2 regions of the Kocuria gwangalliensis genome follow, and region 2 is predicted to be linked to the other one. Evidence: riboswitches for the same ligand, from Rfam matches in the RefSeq annotation. Region 2 holds a riboswitch; the other holds the start of a gene.

Region 1 (7,475 bases), on a different contig from region 2:
GACGGCAGTCAATAGCCCGCTGCTTTGCCCCGGGGGCCCGGTACCGATCGGTACCGGGCCCTCATTTGTGTGGCTTGAGATGGCGCGGACCCGCCACATCCGTGGGAAGTTTCGTAGAGTGGAGGTCATGTTCAAAATCGTCACGGTGTGCACCGGCAACATTTGCCGCTCCCCCATGGCCCATGCCCTGCTCGATGCGCAGCTGTCCGCCGCCGGATTGCAGGATCAGGTGAGGGTGATGTCCGCCGGAATCAGCGATGAGGAACACGGCAATCCCGTGGACTCCCGCGCTGCGACCGTACTGGCCCGTAACGACCTCGAGTTGCCCGACCACCAGGCCCACCGCATCACCGACGATGAGCTCCGGGATGCGGATCTGTTGCTGGCCATGACCGCCGCGCACCAAGCGGAACTGCGGCGTCGGCTGGGGGATGAGCAGGCAGACCAGGTACGGCTCATGCGCTCGTTCGGCGCCGAGGATTTCCACGACAACGACCTGGACATCGCCGATCCCTGGTACGGCGGCGCCGATGACTTCGACCTGGCCTGGGAGCAGATCCGCGCGGCCGCCCCGCACGTGGTCTCCGAGGTCTCGCAAAGGCTGACGAGACGGTGATCGATCCCGAGGAGAACTTCGACGACGCCCTGTTCGCGGCCTACCCCGACGGCGTGAATCTCGCACGGCTGCTTCCCGTGCCCACACAGCGGCCGTTCATCATCGGCATCGACGGTCGGTCCGGTGCCGGGAAGACCAGCCTCACGGCGCAGCTGGCTGCCGTACTCGAGCGCCGGCACGACGTCACGGTGTTTCATTTGGAGGACATCTACCCGGGGTGGAACGGCCTGGCGCAGGGCATGGACACCTTTGTGCGCGAAGTGCTTCAGCCACTGCGCCGCGGGGAGGACGCCCATTGGACCGCGTGGGATTGGTTGACCAATGAACCCGGCACTCCACGACTGACCCGGGCCGCGGAAATCGTCCTGGTGGAAGGCGTGGGCGCGTGCAATGAACTGGCCCGGCCGCTGCTCGACACCTCGGTGTGGATCGAGCTGCCGGCCGCGTCACGAAAGCTGCGCGCCATGGAACGCGACGGCCGATCCTACGAAAAGTTCTGGGACGCGTGGGCGGAACAGGAAGAGTCCTATCTTGCTGCCGATCCGGTCTGGGAGAACGCGGATGTCCTGCACCCCGGCCCGGTCCCCGACGCCGCGGCATCTTCCAACGGTGAACGGGGCCGGTCATGAGCGAGGCCCAACGCGCAGTGGTCATGATGGCCCCCGTGGATCGGCAGCCCCACCTGGTGGATCCCGTACAGCCGCTCGTGCTGATCGATGACGAGGGCCTGACCCGTGGTGACGGGGTGTTCGAGACCATGCATGCCCTGGAGGGCGAGGTCTACAAGTTCGGTGCGCATTATCGGCGGTTGTGCACCTCCGCCCGGCTGGCCCAGCTCCCGGTGCCGTCCGAGGATTCCTGCCGCACCGCCATTGCGCTGGGTCTGGAGAACGCGGGCCCGGGGGGCAACGCAGGTTTGGGTGCGGAGCACTCGATCAAACTCAGTATCAGCCGCGGCGCCCCCGGTGGTGCCCCGTGGGCCTGGCTCACGGTGACCCCCGTCGGCGAAAAAACCTTTGCCGTGCGGCGCAACGGTGTGGCCGCCGTTCTGCTGCAGCGCGGTCACGACCCCGCCGAGGACTCCGGCTGCGCGTGGTTACTACCCGGCGCCAAGACCCTGTCCTACGCGGTCAACATGGCCGCACTTCGCCATGCGCGGGATCTGGGCGCGGACGAGGCCATTTTCACCACCTCGACCGATCGCCGCGTCCTGGAGGCCGCGACGTCGTCCGTGATCTGCGCCCGCACGGGGCGCGGCGAGCGCACCCTGGTGACCCCGGAGCCCTCGCACGGGATCCTGCCGGGCACGTCCCAGGCGCGGATTTTCGCGGCGGCGCGCAAGGATGGCTGGCGCATTGATTACGGTCCGCTCTACCCGGCGGACCTGCTGCGCGCGGACGCCGTCTGGCTCACCTCGTCCGTGCGGCTCGCGGTGCCCGTGGTGCGCCTGGACCAGCAACCGCTGCCCCACACCCGCGACCTCACACAGCTGCTGACCGGGTACCTGGTGGGTCACTGACCCGCCGAGTACACAACTACCCCGGCGGATCAATCACCCCGCCACGTCCCACCGTGGAGGGCGTACCCGAGTGACACAATGGCGGGCCCGCTACTGCCAGATGAACCTGTGGGTTCCCAACAGCAGTGACACGCCCAGGGCCCCGAGGGCGATCAGCACGGCGGCCCCAGCCGTGTAGAGATCCACGCGGCCGTAGTGGGGAACGCGCGCCCACGTGCGCTTTCCGGCTCCGAATCCGCGCGCTTCCATGGTCATGGCCAGGCGTGTGGCGCGGCGCAGTGACTGGACCAGCAGGGTGAATGCCTGCCCCCCGAATTCCTTGGCCGTGCCCACGGGTCCGTGATCATTGCCGGCGCCGCGTGCGCGCCGGGCCGAAGCGAGCACGGACCATTCCTTGACCATGACCTCGACCAGTCGCAACGCCGCCAGCGAGGCCAGTACAAATCGTTCGGGCAGTCGCAGGGTCTGCGCCAACCCGTCGGCCAGGTCGGTGGGGTCGGTGGTGAGCAGCACCGTGATACCGGGTAGCGCAATGGCCAGGCCACGCAGCGCAATGGCCGCACCGGCGGCCAGCGAGCCCGTGGTCACCGTGATCCAGCCCAGGTTCACCAGCTCGGTTCCGCCCTCCGGGGACAGCATGGCGGTGCCCCACCCGCTGATCAGTGCCGCCACGGTGATGGGCCACAGGGTGACCAGCAGACGCAGGGGTTTCTGCCCTGCGGCGGCCAGCAACACCAGTTGGCCCAGCAGGGCAAGACCGCTGGTCACGGGGTCCGCGCTCACGACCAGCACCACGGTGATGAGCAAGGCACCCAGGAGTTTGACCAGCGCGTTGGAACGGCCCATGGGACTGACTCGAACGGAATCGGCAATGGCGCTCACGCTCATGCTCCCAACCTCACTTCCACCGCGTGGAGGGCCTTGATGAGTTCGCGGTCGTGGGTCACGGCCACCACGGCGGTGCCCCGTTCCATCTCTTCGACGAGCATGTCGACCAGCTCACGCCAGGTCTGCGCGTCCTGGCCGAACGTGGGCTCGTCGAGGATGAGCACCTGCGGGGCGGAGGCCAGCACGGTCGCCACCGATAGCCGCCGTTTCTGCCCGCCGGACAGTGTGAACGGGTTGGCGTCCTGGATCTCCGCCAGGTCCAGACGGCGCAGCAGGGTGTCAATGCGCGTCTCGTCCAGCCCCGAGTCGGTACCGCGGCGGGCCGTCCGGAGCGGCCCGTATTCAAGTTCGGCCCGCACGGACGAGCAGAGGAACTGATGCTCCGGGTGCTGGAAGACACTGCCGATGCGGGTGATGAGCTCCGTTCCCTCCCAGAGCGAGGGGTCAGCGGGAGCGTTCCCGGCGAGAGCCCGCGTGGCTTTCACGGTTCCCGCGCACGGCAAGAGCAATCCCGCCAATGTCAGCGCCAGCGTGGACTTCCCGGCGCCGTTCTCGCCCGTGACGGCCAGCGCCTGACCCGCGCGCACGGTCAGGGTGATGCTGTGGGCGACCGGCACAACATTCTCGGTAGCGCATATCTCGTCCCGTCCCGGTGTTCCGCGGGACCAGGCTTTACGCGCCCGACGACGCCGCCGCGCCACCGCTCGCGCGCTCGGCTGGGTTCGGCTCACGGCCAGGTCGTGGACCTCCAGCAGCGGCGTTGCCTGCTGGTCGTACGCCGGGGCGGGAATGGTGGACGGTGTCCAGTCCGGAACCCACGTACCCTGCCGTTGCAAGAGTTCGCGCGCGTCCACGAGGACCTCGCGGGTCGGACCGTCGAACGCTACGCTCCCGTTGTCGTCGAGCACCAGCACTCGGTCCACCACGGATTCCCAGAGGCCGACTCGGTGCTCGACCACGATCATCGTGGTGCCCGCCTGTGACACCGCACGGTCCACCGCGTCGCGCAATTCGACCGCGCCCCGTTCATCCACGCTGGCGGTGGGTTCATCGAGCAGGAGGAGCTGTGGGCGCATGGCCATGGTTCCGGCCAACGCCAGGCGCTGCTTCTGCCCCCCGGACAGCGAGGTGGTGGAATGATCGAGCGGGAGGTCCAACCCGACCTCGGCAAGCGCTGCCTCCACCCGGGACCAGATCTGGTCGCGAGGTACGGCGAGATTCTCGAGGCCGAAAGCGACGTCGTCGCCCACGCGCCCCAAAATGACCTGCGTCTCGGGATCTTGGTGCATGAAACCCACCGATCCGCGCGCGTCGCGCGGATCCACGCCGTTGACGGTGAGTTCCCCGGAGCGGGATTCGCCGTCAGGATCCTGTTCCACACCGGCCATGGCCTGCAGCAGCGTGGACTTACCGGCTCCGGACGGGCCCAGCAGCAGCACACGCTCGCCCGGCCTGATCCGAGCGCTCACGCAGCGCAGGGACGGTTCCTCACGGCCGGGGTAGTGCCACCCGAAATCCGTGAGCACCACGTCCGCCCCGCGCTGCTCCACGGCCACGTGCGCGTTCATCGTCGTGCGGCGCCGGAGGCCAACCCGTTGAGCACGCCCGTCCTCTGCAGCGCCCGGGTGACCAGCCACATCAAGATCCCGGCGATGACCGCACCCGAGAGGGTGGTGAGAGCCGTATAAACCACTCGCTGGTCGAAGGCCCATTCGTAGTTGTAGATGATGCTTTCGTTGATTCCCATGACCAGTCCCGCAAGCGCACCACCTGCCGCCGCGGCGGCCGGGCCGAAGCGACGATAACGGCTCAGCAGGAACACGATCTCCACGGCGGCACCCTGGATCAAACCCGAGAACACCACCGGCCAGCCGAAGTGGGTGCCCAGGAAGCCTTCCAGGACGGCGGCGAGAAGTTCGCAGAAAATCGCGGCTCCGGGCTTGCGGATGATCAGTGCCCCCAGGGTGCCGGCGATCAGCCAACCGCCGCCGATCAGGCCGGTGGCCGGCGGGTAAGCAACCGCAGCGGTGGTCGCCACCGGGTACAACAGGTTGGCCCACGCCCAGAAGACGACGGCGCACAGTGCGGCCAGCACCGCAGCCACCACGATGTCCACCACCCGCCACGACTTCTTGGGGGATTTCCGCTGCGGACGGGCGGTCCTGGATTTGACCTGGGTCATGATGTTCATCCTCCTGATGAGTACAGGAGGGGAAAGAACCGCGCACGGGCCGCGCACGGGTCCTTTGAGATGCTCGACTCCCTAGCGCCGGTATGAACCGGATCAGGTTCGAGGGTCTGCGCTGGTGCGCACTCTCAGCGCCGCTCGGGCGCTCCCCTGTCGTTAGTGCCTCATCCTAGACCAAAAGAAGCGGCGGGGTCGCGTCCGCTGGACGCACCCCCGCCGCTTCCGGCAGTCGGAAAATTTAGATCTCGCTCTGCGACGTGTTGTCCTGGTCACTGTCCATCTTGGCGATGGCGCGCTGGACACCCACCTTGATGAGCGTGCCCACAAGACCGGTCAGAAGGGCCCACACGATGATGTCGCGCCAGGCCTCGTCCGGGTCCGGGTTCTTGGCGGGGGGCTCGTTACCCGTAACCTTTTTCCAGCCCGCGGTCAGCACCTTGTTGGACAGTGCCACGCCGCCCAGTGATGCTGCGGTGCCGGCCAAATCGTACATTTTGCTCATTGAAAGCTCCTCTTCACGGTTCTCGCTGCTTCACTAAGCATACGAAGCAGTTGCTGGTTCTTCGACCACCTCGGCCCGCCACGGGCCGAGATTTTTAGTCGTCACGCCTGGTACTCGCGTACTCGATCACGTTCTTGAGGTCGTCCTGGGTGAGGTTTTCCTCGCGCAGGTGCTTGGACCGGTACGCCGACCGACCCACCATGTGGGCGGAGACGGGGACCGTCAGCAGCATGAACAACCACGCCAGGATCAGCAACGGAATCATTGCGGGGTCGCGCCCCTCAATGCCCACCGCGGTCAGTAACAGCAGCAGGCCGAAGACCTGGGGCTTGGTACCGGCGTGCATACGGGAGAGCAGGTCCGGGAAACGCACCAGACCCACCGCCGCGGCCAGCGACATCAGGCACCCCACCACCATGCACACGGCTGCGACGACATCCAGAATCAGTTCCCACGTCATGACTTCCCCGTTCCCGCGTTACGCGCCACGGTCACGGAGCCCAAGAAGCCGACCAGCGAGACGATGACCAAGAGGAAAATGTTGTTCATGTGATGGTTGTAAACCATCTCGATGGCAAGGGACGCCCCGACAATGGCCAGCAACACGTCACTGGCAATGACTCGATCCAGGAGGGAGGGGCCCTTGGCGAGGCGATAAATGGCCCCGGCCGCGGCCAGTACCAGGAAGACCCCGCAGATCCACACGGCTATCTCGAACACGGTTTACTCCTCTCCCCGCTCGGGCCCGCCACCGGTGCGATACATCTGAGTGGTCGGCGAATGAATCATTCCGGTCGTGGTCGTCTCATTGCCTCCGGTCTCCTGTTTCAGGGCGCGCAGGTCTTCCTTGCTGCCCATGATGTGGATCCACGCGGCCTCGACCCGCAGTGCTGACTCGCGGAAGATCTCGGCCTGTTTCTTGTTGGCGACGTCCAGGACGTGGAAGTACAGGATGCCCGAACCGCGATCGACCTCGATCACCAGCGAACCGGGGATCAAGGCCATGGTGTGCCCCACGGCGGTCATCAACAGGTCATTGTTCTGCCGCAATCTCACGCCGACCACGGCGTTCTGCACGGCAGGTCCCTGAACGAGTGCCAACTTGAACACGTGGAAACTCGCCGTGGCCACCTGCCAAATGAAGGACACCACGAACACCGCGAAGTGGAGCACGTTGAATCGTCCGGACAGTTCAATGGGTGGCAAGGTGAGCGCGCGGGTCACGATGAAGGCCAGGATCAGCCCGAAGGCCAAGTTCCCCAGGCGCCAATCGCCCCAGAGCGCGCCCCACACCACGACCAGCCACAGCAGCAGCGGGATGTCGGCGCGGAACGTACTTTGAAAACGCTTCTGGGTGGGGGAAGTACTCACTGCGCCTCCTCACTCACGCCACCCTGGCCCGCCGGGGCGAAGACGGCGTCGATGTAGCGATCCGGGTGTATCAGGTTCTGTGAGGCGTTGTCGGCCAGGTCGAACAGCGGGCCCGCGAAGACCGTGAGGGCCACACCGACCGCCACCAGAGCGGTCGTTGCGCCCACCATGAAACTCGGCATGAGCAACACGGCACCGCGGCCGGCGAACGTGCTGGACCCGGCACGTTCGGCGGGGCCTGAGGTCCGGGGTTGCTTGCCGTCCACCGTGGTCGAGCGCAGCACGGGGTCCGGGTACTCGGCATCATCCACGCTGCGCAGGAACACGCGAATCCACACGCGGACCAGTGCCAGCAGGGTCAGCAGCGACACGAACACGCTGACACCGACCA
Region 2 (7,475 bases):
GGCCGAGTTCCTGGCCCGCCGCGAATCGGTCGAACGCAAGATGCTCGTGCGCCAGAAGGAGAACCGGATCCAGATCGGTGTGCTCGAGGACGGTGTGCTTGCCGAGCACTTCGTCTCCCACACCCAACAGGATTCGCTGATCGGCAACGTGTACGTGGGCAAGGTGCAGAACGTGCTGCCGTCCATGGAAGCCGCGTTCGTGGACATCGGACGCGGCCGCAACGCGGTGCTCTACGCGGGCGAAGTCGATTGGGATGCCGCGGAGCTGGGCCACAAACCCCGCAAGATCGAGAACGCGCTCAAGTCCGGGGACTCCGTCCTGGTTCAGGTCACCAAGGATCCGGTGGGCCACAAGGGTGCCCGCTTGACCAGCCAGGTGTCCCTGCCGGGCCGCTACCTGGTGTACGTGCCGGGCGGTTCGATGACCGGCATTTCTCGCAAGCTGCCCGACGTGGAACGGCAGCGCCTCAAGAAGATCCTCAAGGACCGCCTGCCCGAGGGCGCCGGCGTGATCGTTCGCACCGCGGCGGAGGGCGCGTCGGAGGAAGAACTCACCAACGACATCAACCGGTTGCGCTCGCAATGGGAACAGATCCAGGAGAAAGCCGGGTCCACCAAGACCCTGGCCCCGGAAATGCTCTACGCCGAGCCGGATCTGACCATCAAGACCGTGCGTGACGTGTTCAACGAGGACTTCACCGCCATGGTCGTCCAGGGCGAGCAGGCCTGGGACAACATCGAGGCCTATGTGACCTACGTGGCCCCGGACCTGCTGGACCGGTTGGAGCAATGGAGCGATGACACGGACCTGTTCGAATCCTTCCGCGTGGAGGAGCAGATCCAGAAGGCCCTGGACCGCAAGGTCTACCTCCCCTCCGGCGGTTCGCTCGTGATCGACCGCACCGAGGCCATGACCGTGGTGGACGTCAATACCGGCAAATTCACCGGCTCCGGCGGCAACCTGGAGGAGACGGTCACCAAGAACAACCTGGAGGCCGCCGAGGAGATCGTCCGCCAGCTGCGGCTGCGGGACATCGGCGGGATCATCGTGGTCGACTTCATCGACATGGTCCTGGAGTCCAACCGTGAGCTGGTGCTGCGTCGCCTGGTCGAGTGCCTGGGCAGGGACCGCACCAAGCACCAGGTCGCGGAGGTGACCTCCCTGGGTCTGGTGCAGATGACGCGCAAGCGCATGGGCACGGGCCTGCTCGAAGTCTTCTCGGAGCCGTGCGAGGCGTGTGCCGGTCGCGGCGCGATCGTGCACGACCACCCGCTCAAGGGGCGCGCCGGGGATTCGGGCGCGGACCACCGCACCAACCGCAACGAGCGCAAACGCTCCAAGCACAAGCAGCAGCACCAGGGTGCTCAGCCGGGCGGATCGCAGGACAAGCCCAAGAACACCGGTAACGGTGGCAACGGCTCGGACAACGGCCACGCGGGCAGCGAGGAAGACTCCAAGGCCCGCGCCGAGGCGGCTCGCAGCGCACTGGCCAGTATCGCGGCGGCTTCACAGCACGACGACGACGCCGCGCCGGGTCAGCCGGGTGACGCCCAGTCCGCCGAGCGCTCCGGCGGCGAGGGCCAGGCGAAGGATCAGTCCGGTGCCCAGGACAACCAGGAACACGGTGATCAGGACGGCGATCGTCGCCGTAAGAAGCGTCGCGGCAAGCGCAGTCGTGGCCGAGGTCAGTCGGGTCAGGACGGCCAGGGCGAGGACGCGTCGTCAGCGGATTCCCAGGACTCGGCCCGCGGTGACCGCGGCCGGGAGTCGAACGACACGGGCGAGGGCCCTTCGTCCAGTCTCACCATTCATGGTGAGGTCATCGAGTTGCCCCACGGCAGCGCTCACCACGAGGAGCAGTCGCAGACCGGTCAGCAGTCATTCACGCTGGACTCGCTGACCGCGGCCTTCACGGAGGAACCCGCTCACGACGCAACCCGGGAGCAGTCCTCGGACGGGCAGCCGGCACGTGATACGGCCTCGCAGGAGCAGTCCTCGCGTGGCAGCCGCGGAGGCCGTTCGCGCCGGGCCCAGCGCCCGGCAACCAATGAGTCGCAACCGGGGGGCGCCAAGGCGGCCGTGGCACCCGCTGCGGAGGCGGAGATCAAGCCGGCCACGCGGCGTCGTTCCCGCCGAGCGTCCGCACCCGCGGCGGCACCGGGAACGGCCAGTGTTCGGACCCACGAGCCGGTTGGTACGGAGGAACCCGTCAAGCGGTTCACGGCCGATATCTCTCAGCAGAAGGCGCCCAAGGCCTCGGCTCAGCCCACCGTGGTGGGCGTGGGTGTGAAGGCCGAGGACATGAAGATGACGGGTGGCGCCACGAGCTGACACCGGTCACCGACCGCAAGACATGACATGCCACAAGGGTGCGGGAATCAGAACCCCGCACCCTTGTGGCATGATCTGTACCACTGACACGGGGTGCCGCACGAGCGGCTGAGATAACACCCGTTGAACCTGATCTAGCTCGTACTAGCGAAGGGAATGTCGTGCTGACTACGCATTCTGCTGTTCCAACCGTGCCCCGCGTCCTGTCGATCGCGGGCACCGATCCCACGGGCGGCGCCGGGCAGGCCGCCGACCTGAAGTCCATCGCCGCAATGGGCGGTTACGGCATGAACGTGATCACCGCGGTGGTGGCCCAGAACACCAAGGGCGTGATCGACATCCACACCCCACCCGTGCGGGTCCTCCGCGCCCAGCTCGAGGCCGTGAGCTCCGACGTGACTCTGGACGCGGTCAAGGTGGGCATGCTCGGATCGGTCGAGGTGATCGAGGCCGTGCGCGACTGGCTGGCCGAGGTGAAACCACCGGTGACGGTGCTTGATCCCGTGATGGTGGCCACGGCCGGTGGGCGATTGTTGCGGGCGGAGGCTCAAACGGCCCTGTTGTCACTGCTGCCGTTCGCCGACCTGATCACGCCCAACCTCCCGGAACTGGCCGTGCTGGCCGGTGCGGCGCCGGCTGGCACGTGGACCGAGGCCCTGAGACAGGGCCAAGACGTGGCCGAGCGGTTCGGCACGCGCGTCCTCGTGAAGGGTGGCCACCTGCCCGGAGCGCGAACCCCGGATGCTCTGCTCGAACCCGGGCGGGACGAGCCCGTGATCGTGTTCGACGATCCGCGCGTCGCAACGTCCAACACTCACGGCACCGGGTGTTCTCTGTCCTGCGCCATTGCCACGGTCGTGGCACGCACGGGGGACTGGGTGGGCGCCGTGAGCACGGCGCGCTCGTGGCTGCGCGGCGCGCTCGAACACGCCGACGGTCTCCACGTGGGACGGGGCAACGGCCCCGTACATCATTTCCACCATGCTCAGCATGTTCTGGTGGACACCGACTCCCACGGGCGATTCACGGATGCGCTCTGGCGCGATTGCGAGGGTGTGCGTGGTGAGATCGACACCCTGGACTTCGTTGCCCAGTTGGGCAACGGCACGCTGCCGTCCGAGACCTTCCAGTGGTACCTGGACCAGGACAGGCAGTACTTGGCTGTTTACTCACGTGCGCTGGCCGCGTTGGCCGCGGCGGCGCCGTCGGAATCGGCGCGCGCATTCTTCGCCCACGGAGCGGCGGAGGTCGTGACCGTGGAGTCTGCGCTGCACCGCACGCGGCTCCACGGTGCGCCCCCGCAGCCGGCGTCCGAGGTGACCAAGACGTATTCGGATTTTCTGCTGGCGGCCACGGGAAGTGAGACCTTCGCGGTGGGGGCCGCGGCAGTATTGCCGTGCTACTGGCTCTACGCGGCAGTGGGTGGCGCGCTGACGGAAAAGGCCCGCGCTGCCGGACTGGAACCGCATCCGTACGGCGATTGGCTGGCCACCTACAATGCTCCCGGATTCCACCTCGCGACCGAGCGGGCCAAGGACATCGTGGACCGGGCAGCCGCAACGGCAGACCCGGTTACCCGACGGCGCATGCGGGAGGTGTTCATGCGAGGCTGTGAGCTGGAGCTGCGGTTCTTCGCCGAACCCGTTCGACGCGCCGGGGCCCGCCCGTTTGCCGTAGCTTCCACGCATCGGGTATGCTAGATTTTCGGTGCCGGGTACCAGCGTGTGTGTGGACAGTTAAATCCACCGCGTCAGGCGGCACACTCGGGTTCACCTCCTGTTTGATGCGAAAGCCACGCTAGGCGCGGTCTGCTAGGACTGCCGCGACGTGATGTCTCGACATTCGTGGTCCTCCAGGTGTGTTCCCGACCCTTACACGTAGTCCATAGATGTCGAGAGAAGTGAGTTCCCAAGTGGTGTACGCGATTGTCCGCGCAGGCGGCCGCCAGGAGAAGGTTTCCGTTGGAGACCTCGTGACCCTTGACCGCGTCGCCGGTGAGGCAGGCAGCACCATTCAGCTTCCTGCGCTGCTGCTGGTCGATGGGGACAAGGTCACCTCCGATTCCAAGACCCTGGCCAACGTAAAGGTCACTGCCGAGATCATTGAAGACCTTCGCGGTCCCAAGATCTCGATCATGAAGTACAAGAACAAGACCGGGTACAAGAAGCGTCAGGGCTTCCGCGCCGAGCTGACGACCGTCAAGGTCACCGGCATCGACGCCTAAGTCACACCCTTTCCCGTACATTTGACACGAAGGTAGGCACACACCATGGCACATAAGAAGGGCGCGAGCTCCACTCGCAACGGTCGTGACTCGAACGCTCAGTACCTGGGCGTGAAGCGTTTCGGCGGTCAGACCGTCAGCGCCGGTGAGATCCTGGTCCGCCAGCGCGGCACCCACTTCCACCCGGGTCTGAACGTGGGCCGCGGCAAGGACGACACCCTGTTCGCCCTGTCCGCCGGCGCCGTCGAGTTCGGTACCCGCCGCGGTCGTCGCGTGGTCAACATCCAGACCGCCGAGTAATTGACTTTTGGACCTCCGGGTCCACCCGCTGTCCACGGGTTTCCCGTGGCCGGCAACCACTAAAGGGTGGGCGCAATACGCGCTCACCCTTTAGTCTTTCAACCAGAGGTGTTCGCTGTGCCCCTGAGGCAGCGAAGGCGCCGAGGACTTTAAGGAGCCCCGTGGCCAGTTTTGTCGATCGAGTCATTGTGCACGCTACTGGCGGCAATGGCGGACACGGTTGTGTGTCCGTGCGCCGTGAGAAGTTCAAGCCGCTCGGTGGACCCGACGGCGGCAATGGCGGAGACGGCGGTTCCGTGATCCTTCGCGTGGACGGCCAGTCCACCACGCTGCTGGGTTTCCACCACTCACCTCACCAGAAGGCCCCCAACGGTGAACCGGGTAAGGGCGATCTCCGCCACGGGTTCAAGGGTCAGGATTTGATCCTGTCCGTTCCCGATGGAACCGTGGTGAAGGACCGCCGGGGAAACGTCCTGGCGGACCTGCTGGGTGAAGGCACCGAATACGTGATCGCCAGCGGCGGTTACGGTGGTCTGGGCAACGCCGCACTGTCCTCCCAGAAGCGCAAGGCCCCCGGTTTCGCCCTGCTCGGCACGCCGGGCGCGGAACACGAGGTCGAACTCGAGCTCAAGTCCATTGCGGACATCGCCCTGGTCGGCTTCCCCTCGGCGGGAAAGTCCAGCTTGATCGCGGCGATGAGCGCGGCCCGCCCGAAAATCGCGGACTACCCCTTCACCACCCTGGTACCCAACCTGGGCGTGGTGCAGGCCGGCGACACACGTTTCACCGTGGCGGACGTTCCCGGTCTGATCCCGGGGGCCTCCCAGGGCAAGGGTCTGGGCCTGGAATTCCTGCGGCACGTGGAGCGCTGCGCCGCGCTGGTTCACGTGATCGACTGCGCAACCCTGGAACCGGGCCGTGATCCGCTCACGGACCTGGACGCCTTGGAGACCGAGTTGGCCCACTACGCCCAGGACATCCAGGACGAGAACCAGGACACCGTGCCCTTGACGGAACGCCCCCGGATGGTGGTGCTCAACAAGATCGATGTCCCCGAGGCCCGGGAGCTCGCGGAGTTCATCCGCCCGGATCTGGAGAAGCGCGGCTACCGCGTGTTCGAGGTGTCCACGGCATCACACGAGGGGTTGCGTCAACTCGGGTTCGCCATGGCAGAGCTCGTGGCGCAGGTGCGCACCGAGGATGAACCCGATGAAACCGACACACAGTCCCAGGTGGTGCGTCCGGAGCCCGTGCGTGGCCGTCGCGGCGAGAACCGCAAGGGTTTCACGATTTCCCGTGAGGACCGCGGGGGAGAACCCCTGTGGCACGTACGCGGTGAAAAGCCCGAGCGGTGGGTGCAACAAACTGATTTCAACAACGACGAAGCAGTGGGTTACCTCGCGGACCGTTTTGCCAAGCTGGGTATCGAGGACGAATTGTTCCGAACCGGTGCCCGTCCCGGTGATGCGGTGTTGATCGGTCCCGAGGACAACGGCGTGGTCTTCGACTGGGAGCCCACCATGGTGGGAGGCGCGGAGCTGTTGGGCGGCCCGCGCGGTACGGACTTGCGGTTGGACGAAACGAACCGACCTACGCGCCGTGAAAAGCGCGAACAGTTCTACGATCGCATGGACGCGAAGGCCGAGGCTCGTGCCGAGCTCGAGGCCGAACGCAAGGCAGGTGTCTGGACGGAATCAGTGGACCAGGCGCGCGGCCGTCACCTTGATCAGCGTCGACAGGATCTCCCCGAGCATGAGTGAAAAAATGACCACCGAGAAGATTGATGTCGCAGCCGTCGAGCAGGACGCGGCCAAGTCGGCCATGCAGCTGAGCACGGAGAACCGTGGGAAGAACCGTCGGTCTCCGATCACTGAGCCCTCCCAGCTGCCCCAGGCGCGACGCGTGGTGGTCAAGGTGGGGTCCTCGTCGCTGACCTCCGTCGAGAACTCCATTGACGAGAACGCGCTGCGCAGCATTGTGGACGCCCTCGGCGGCGCCAAGGCTCGCGGCACGGACATCATCTTCGTGTCATCGGGTGCGATCACCGCCGGTCTGTCACCGCTGGGTCTGGCCAAGCGGCCCAAGGACCTCTCCACCAAGCAGGCGGCCGCGTCCGTGGGACAGGGACTCCTGATCTCCCGCTACACCGAATACTTTGCGCGTTACGGGGTCACGGTGGGGCAGGTGCTGCTGACCGCCGAAGACCTCATGCGGCACTCGCAGTACAAGAACGCGCACCGCCAGATCGAACGCTTGTTGGACCTGGGTATCCTGCCCATCGTCAATGAGAACGACGCCGTGGCGACCCACGAGATCAAGTTCGGCGACAACGACCGCATTGCCGCGCTCGTGGCGCACCTGATCAAGGCGGACGCGCTGCTGCTGCTCTCGGACGTTGACGCCCTGTACACCAAGCCGCCCAAGGACGGCGGCGAGCGGATCGCTCGCATCGATGACCCGATCGCGGACCTGGAAGGTGTCGAAATCGGATCTGTCGGTCGCGTGGGTGTGGGCTCCGGTGGCATGGTGACCAAGGTGCAGGCCGCTCGCATCGCGGCGGCGTCGGGAATTCCCGCGCTGGTGACCTCCGCGGGCAATATCAACGAGGCCCTGGCCGGG

The links. A riboswitch is a leader RNA that binds a small molecule or an ion and turns the genes downstream of it on or off. The one in region 2 is predicted to bind thiamine pyrophosphate.
Region 1: it holds a riboswitch for thiamine pyrophosphate, as region 2 does, so the genes downstream of both, ABEA06_RS00900 (ECF transporter S component) here and ABEA06_RS04005 (bifunctional hydroxymethylpyrimidine kinase/phosphomethylpyrimidine kinase) in region 2, are expected to answer to the same signal.

Annotation. Positions count from the first base shown of each region.
Region 1 is NZ_BAABLN010000001.1:198,350-205,824, forward strand. It holds gene ABEA06_RS00870 (BCCT family transporter) at 1-1, shown strand, start outside; gene ABEA06_RS00875 (low molecular weight protein-tyrosine-phosphatase) at 128-616, shown strand; gene ABEA06_RS00880 (uridine kinase family protein) at 613-1,245, shown strand; gene ABEA06_RS00885 (aminotransferase class IV) at 1,242-2,135, shown strand; gene ABEA06_RS00890 (energy-coupling factor transporter transmembrane component T family protein) at 2,226-3,023, opposite strand; gene ABEA06_RS00895 (ABC transporter ATP-binding protein) at 3,020-4,591, opposite strand; gene ABEA06_RS00900 (ECF transporter S component) at 4,588-5,205, opposite strand; TPP riboswitch at 5,267-5,373, opposite strand; gene ABEA06_RS00905 (DUF4235 domain-containing protein) at 5,450-5,713, opposite strand; gene mnhG (monovalent cation/H(+) antiporter subunit G) at 5,808-6,173, opposite strand; gene ABEA06_RS00915 (monovalent cation/H+ antiporter complex subunit F) at 6,170-6,433, opposite strand; gene ABEA06_RS00920 (Na+/H+ antiporter subunit E) at 6,437-7,084, opposite strand; gene ABEA06_RS00925 (Na+/H+ antiporter subunit D) at 7,081-7,475, opposite strand, start outside.
Region 2 is NZ_BAABLN010000008.1:150,787-158,261, reverse strand. It holds gene ABEA06_RS04010 (Rne/Rng family ribonuclease) at 1-2,332, shown strand, start outside; TPP riboswitch at 2,412-2,506, shown strand; gene ABEA06_RS04005 (bifunctional hydroxymethylpyrimidine kinase/phosphomethylpyrimidine kinase) at 2,494-4,032, shown strand; gene rplU (50S ribosomal protein L21) at 4,245-4,556, shown strand; gene rpmA (50S ribosomal protein L27) at 4,602-4,856, shown strand; gene obgE (GTPase ObgE) at 5,018-6,616, shown strand; gene proB (glutamate 5-kinase) at 6,609-7,475, shown strand, end outside.